DNA from 2 places in the Rossellomorea sp. DA94 genome. Region 2 is predicted to be linked to the other one. Evidence: riboswitches for the same ligand, from Rfam matches in the RefSeq annotation. Region 2 holds a riboswitch; the other holds the start of a gene.
What was found. Region 2 has a riboswitch for glycine ahead of gcvT (glycine cleavage system aminomethyltransferase GcvT). Riboswitches for the same ligand answer to the same signal wherever they lie in the genome.

Region 1 (3,179 bases), 1.6 Mb from region 2:
TCAAGGATGACGATATTGCCGAGTTTGGAAATTCGGATGAGCTCAAAGCGGGTGAGCCTGTCATCGCCATTGGGAACCCCCTTGGACTTCAATTCTCAGGTTCCGTGACGCAGGGTGTCGTTTCAGGTGTGGAGAGAACGATTCCTGTCGACATCAATCAGGACGGGATGGAGGATTGGAACGCAGAGGTTCTGCAAACCGATGCAGCCATCAACCCTGGTAACAGCGGTGGAGCCCTTATCAATATTTCAGGTCAGCTGGTCGGCATCAACTCCATGAAGATCGCCCAGGAAGCGGTGGAAGGAATCGGACTTGCCATCCCGATTAATTCTGCTCGACCTATCATTGAAGACCTTGAGCAATACGGAGAAGTGAAGCGTCCTGCAATGGGTGTGACACTGGAAGATGTCAATCAGATTTCTGCCTATCACCAGCAGGAAACCTTGAAGCTGCCGAAGGATATCCATTATGGTGTGATGATCAGACAAACCGTTCCGAATTCACCTGCTGCGCAGGCAGGACTACAAGAGCTTGATGTCATCACCGAGCTAGACGGTGAGAAGGTCCAGAATGTAATTGACTTGAGGAAGCATCTATATAATAAAAAAGAAGTGAACGATCAAATGAAAGTCACCTTCTACAGAGATGGTAAAAAGAAAGAAGTCACGATGAAACTGACGGATGAATCCCGATTATAGAATGTGGATAAAGTGAAAAGCAGGAAGGCAATGCGCCCTTTCCTGCTTTTTCTTTACATGATATGATGATTGTGGATAAGTATATAAACTACATTTAGGGAGGAAAAGACATGATTTACTGCTGCTTGGAGCATGTAGAATTGGCCATGGATATTGTCGTCGATGAGCATGAGGTGGCGCCTCAACTAACGGAGCTTTCTGAAGACAAAAAGTTATCCACAACCTGTGAATATTGTGGGAATAACGCCGTATATATAGTGGCGAACTAATATTCCCATACCATATAAAGACAGGTATTGTGGATATGTGGATAATTTCTGTGGATAACGTGTTTGTAAATTGTTTGTAAAGCGAGTGTGGATAGTGAACATCTCAATAGTAACGGTTGGAAAGCTGAAAGAAAAATATTTAAAACAGGGCATCGGCGAATATGTGAAGCGTCTCGGTGCGTACGCAAAAATCGAAATTGTAGAGTTGGCAGACGAAAAGGCACCAGAAGTATTGAGTGACTCCGAAATGGAGCAGGTGAAGAATAAAGAAGGTGAACGGATCTTAGCGAAGATCTCACACGATCATCATGTCATTGCCCTTGCCATTCAAGGGAAAATGCGTTCTTCAGAAGACCTCGCCGATAACTTGGATAAGCTTGCAACCTACGGTAAAAGTAAAGTGGCGTTTGTGATCGGGGGATCATTGGGTTTGAGTGATGACGTAATCAAGAGATCCAATGAGACGCTTTCGTTTTCGAAGATGACCTTTCCGCATCAGCTGATGAGGTTGATATTGGTGGAGCAGATTTATCGGGCGTTTCGGATTAATCGGGGGGAACCGTATCATAAATAATCCCTTCTGTTGACAAAATCCACAACACCCCTTAAAATTATCAACTATTCGACAGTGAAACGTTAAGCGAAAAATATAATTAATAGAAAGCTATGATTGCTATGGATCATCCCATGGCAGGAGCAGCTTCTGGAGAGACCGCGGGAGATCCGCGGCGCCGAAGGGTTCATTATCTCAGGCAAAAGGACAGAAGAGTATCGGATATGTATTTGGCGTGCAGGTAATATTTATTATTAGCATGATAAATTGTATTTGTTATTCTTATGACCACGAGATTGGAGCCCTTCCAATCTCTTTTTTTTATGCTTATTTATACTGGTTGTAAGGAGGAGTTAAGGTTGGAACAACGAGAATTAAAGAGGGATCTATCAAACAGGCACGTTCAACTGATCGCCATCGGGGGGACGATTGGTACGGGACTATTTTTAGGTTCCGGTAAGGCGATACAGCTTGCAGGTCCCTCTATCATCTTGGCATATTTGATTGTGGGTATTGCCCTGTTTTTTGTGATGAGGGCGCTTGGGGAGTTGTTGTTATCGAAAGCAGGGTTTCAATCGCTGACAGACATTGCAGAAGAGTATCTTGGTCCCCGGTTCTCCTTTGTTACAGGTTGGACGTATTGGTTTTGCTGGATCATGACGGCGATGGCCGATGTGATCGCTGTTGGTGTTTATGTGAAATATTGGTTTGATATCCCGCAATGGGTCCCTGCCCTCATCTGTGTCATCATATTGTTGGGACTGAACCTATTAACGGTCAAGCTGTTTGGGGAATTGGAATTTTGGTTTGCTTTAATCAAGGTCATCACCATCCTTGGATTAATTGCCCTTGGCGTCGTTTTGCTAGTGATGGGGCTCCAGACAGAAGCGGGGGCTGTTACGGTTCAAAACCTCTGGGAGCATGGCGGATTTTTTCCAAACGGAATATCAGGTTTCTTACTCTCATTCCAAATGGTCATCTTTGCCTATGTCGGTGTGGAATTAGTCGCAGTGTCGGCAGCGGAAACGTCCAATCCGAAGAAAAATATCCCGTCTGCCATCAATAAAATCCCTTTGAGAATCTTATTTTTCTATGTGGGAGCTCTTACCGTCCTCTTGTTCATTAATCCATGGATGGAACTGAATGCGGCAGAAAGTCCGTTTGTGAAAACCTTTAGCCTGGTCGGGATTCCTTTGGCGGCAGGGGTCATTAATTTTGTCGTTTTGACGTCAGCTGCTTCCGCTTGTAACAGCGGAATGTTTTCTACCAGCCGGATTCTGTATCATTTAAGTAAAGATCATCAGGCACCACCTCATTTTTCCAAACTAAATCAAAACCATGTACCGGGTAACGGGTTATTCCTATCCACACTGGTCATATCGGTCGGTGCTTTGTTAAGTAAGCTTATACCGGAACAGGCCTTTGGTATCGTGACCACGATAAGTGCCATTTGCTTTATTTGGGTCTGGGGTATCATTCTGATCTGTCATATTAAGTATAAAAAAACCCGTCCGCACTTACACGAGAAATCTACATTTAAAGCACCGTTCACTCCTTTGATAAATTACGCAGTGCTCACGATGTTTGCAGCTATTCTTGTGATTATGCTGTTTTCTGAGGCGACACGGACGGCCTTACTGTTGACTCCTATATGGTTCA
Region 2 (3,179 bases):
GGATGGACTGTGCTAGACACTAGGACCTTCTTCCGGCGGGTCTGGCCAGCACTCAGCATTGCTGCCTCTGCAAGGGCCGTCCCCCCATCATACATAGAGGAGTTGGCTACATCCATTCCTGTCAGTTCACAAATCATCGTCTGGAATTCAAAGATGGCTTGAAGTTCCCCTTGGGAAATTTCAGGCTGATACGGCGTATACGCTGTATAAAACTCTGATCGTGATAATACGTGATCTACGATGATGGGCATGTAGTGATCATAGACCCCTGCCCCGAGAAACGATGTATGACTTTTCAGGTCAGCATTCTTCGCTGCCATTTTAGTCAGTTCCTTTACCAATTCCGTTTCGGACTTCGCTTCTTTGATGTTGTAATCCCCTTTGAAACGAACCTGTTCAGGAATATCTTCAAATAGATCGTTAACGCTGTCTACTCCTATTTGTTCTAACATTTCCCTTTGATCCTGCTCTGTCATCGGTAAATAACGATGCTTCATGACCGTCATTCCTCCCCTATTTCTTTGGTCTTTTATAAAAAGGTGTTGATGCCACTTTCGCTTTAAGCTTTTTCCCTCTGATTTCAACCAATACTTCTGTATCCAATGAAGTGAATTCTTTATCAAGCAATGCCAATCCTATATTTTTCTTTAATGTAGGAGATTGTGTCCCTGTTGTGACTTCCCCTATTTCTTCTTCACCTGAAAATACTTTGTAGCCATGACGTGGAATGCCGCGGTCGATCATTTCAATCCCTACGATCTTTCGTGGGGCTCCTTCGTCTTTTTGTTGTTTCAGTACTTCCTGACCGATGAATGGCACCTCTTTATTTACTTTTACAGCGAAGCCAATTCCAGCTTCAATCGGTGTGATGGATTGAGAAAGTTCTTGGCCATAAAGTGCAAGATTCGCTTCAAAACGCAAGGTATCACGTGCACCAAGTCCACACGGCAGTACGCCATGCTCTTTGCCGGCAGCTAAGATCGTCTTCCAGATTGAAGCAGCATCACCTGCAGCACAATAGATTTCAAAACCATCTTCACCTGTATAACCGGTACGGGAAACGAGTGCAGGTTTACCATCTATGTTCACTTCCGTCTGAAATTTAAAAAAACCGATATCACTCAATGTTTGTTCATTTGTAATTTTTTGTAGAACTTCTTCCGCAAGAGGGCCTTGAAGTGCCAATTGCGCCATATGTTCAGAAATATTATTAATTTCAACTTCTTTTGTCTGATGTTCTTTCAGCCATTTGAAATCTTTATCTATATTTGCTGCATTGACAACAAGCAAATAATCATTGTCTTTAATTTTATAAACAAGTAAATCATCGACCGTCCCACCGTTTTCGTAGCACATAGCCGTATACTGAGCGCCTCCGTCTTTCACTTTGGAAACATCATTTGTCATCACTTTTTGTAAGTAGTCAAGAGCCCCTTCACCCTTCACTTCAATTTCTCCCATATGAGAAACGTCGAATAGTCCTGCCCGGGATCGTACCGCTTCATGTTCTTCCTTAATACTTGAGAATTGCACTGGTAAAGCCCAGCCACCGAAGTCGATGGTCTTTCCTCCATACTCTTTGTACACTTCGTATAAAGGTGTTTGTTTTAACTCTGACATGACTTTTCCCCCTTTATTTTCCTTACATGCATAATCCTTAACCACGTTTTATCCCATGAAAAAAGGACAGAAAAACCCCTTTTCATAAAGAAGTTTTCTCTGTCCTTGCACCTGAAAGTTTACCGAAGAACGGCTTTCCCCTTTGGTGGTTTCCTGAGTCGGAAACACTCTCCAGAGTTGCGTCCAACAAGAGTCTTTTTGCCTGAGAGATTCACACTTAAACGTGCTTGCTCCTTCGGCGCTGTATGCACAGTCTCTCCCCTTGTCATCATTCGCCAATATTCCTTGAAACAATTGGTCATACTAGAAATATACAGAAGAAATGTTGTAAATGTGAATGTTCGGATTTTCGAGTTTTTCTAACAATTGAAAATCTATTTTCATCCTACCATTAAATACGAGTTTTGAGCAATCATTTTTATAAGAATTAAGGAGATGTTTTTCAGATGAATGTTGAAGTTATATTTGATGAAGAGTGGGGAGAAGGTCTCGAGAATTTAATCGAAAATGATGGGCCATGGGGGAACTGGGAACTTTATAAGCTCGCCATCGAATTCGAGCATCATCTTGCAATTCCGAACTTTGAAGGCCTGCAGGCTCCAAAACATTTGGCAAACGTCACTCCGCTCCCTCATCAGCTGGAAGCAGCGAAACAGGTTGTGGAAACGATGAATGGAAAAGCCATCCTTGCAGATGAAGTCGGACTCGGGAAGACGATCGAGGCAGGATTGATATTAAAAGAGTACATGATTCGGGGTTTAGTAAAAAAAGTATTGATCCTTGTTCCTGCTTCCCTCGTTTCTCAGTGGGCGTATGAATTGAACAGCAAATTCTTCATTCCTGCCGTGCCCCAGAGAAAGAGCTATGTGTGGGATCAATGTGACATCGTAGTCTCTTCCATGGACACTGCTAAAAGAAGTCCTCACCGGGAAAAGGTGTATGAACAGGATTATGACCTGGTGATCATTGACGAAGCTCACAAACTGAAAAATCATAAAACAAAAAACTATGAATTTGTGCAGAATCTAAAGAAAAAATTCTGCCTGCTTTTGACTGCCACACCTATCCAAAATCGCGTAGAGGAAATCTTTCATCTCGTTTCCCTATTAAAGCCGGGGCATCTCGGCAATGAATCAGGATTTACTGACAGATATAAAAAAGGAGATCGTTCGCTTCAGGAGGATGAACATTTAAAGAGCCTCATAAACAAAGTGATGATCCGTAACCGCCGTGGAGATACAGGTATCGAATGGACAAAGCGCCATGTAAAGACGGTGTTGATCGATTTCAATGAAGCTGAAAGGGATCTGTATAACAGTATCGATCTGCTCAGGGGGAGATATGATGACTGGGCCAATTCAAGTTCCTTCTCCCTTTTGACTTTACAAAGAGAAGCATGCAGCTCACGCGAAGCTGTTTTTTACACCCTGAAGAATATGCTTGAGAAGAAGGAATCACCTACCCCGGGCTTTGAACAGTTGATTGGGACACTGATGAAAAAAGTAGAAAATGTCACGATGAACTCCAAGGCTCAGAAAGCATTGGAAATCGTACAATCC

Region 1: it holds a riboswitch for glycine, as region 2 does, so the genes downstream of both, P8596_RS23610 (amino acid permease) here and gcvT (glycine cleavage system aminomethyltransferase GcvT) in region 2, are expected to answer to the same signal.

Annotation. Positions count from the first base shown of each region.
Region 1 covers NZ_CP122397.1:4,582,911-4,586,089, reverse strand. The annotation lists gene P8596_RS23625 (S1C family serine protease) at 1-698, shown strand, start outside; gene P8596_RS23620 (CxxH/CxxC protein) at 809-967, shown strand; gene rlmH (23S rRNA (pseudouridine(1915)-N(3))-methyltransferase RlmH) at 1,062-1,541, shown strand; glycine riboswitch at 1,661-1,741, shown strand; gene P8596_RS23610 (amino acid permease) at 1,880-3,179, shown strand, end outside.
Region 2 covers NZ_CP122397.1:2,938,052-2,941,230, forward strand. The annotation lists gene gcvPA (aminomethyl-transferring glycine dehydrogenase subunit GcvPA) at 1-497, opposite strand, end outside; gene gcvT (glycine cleavage system aminomethyltransferase GcvT) at 514-1,620, opposite strand; glycine riboswitch at 1,718-1,797, opposite strand; glycine riboswitch at 1,801-1,892, opposite strand; gene P8596_RS15340 (DEAD/DEAH box helicase) at 2,067-3,179, shown strand, end outside.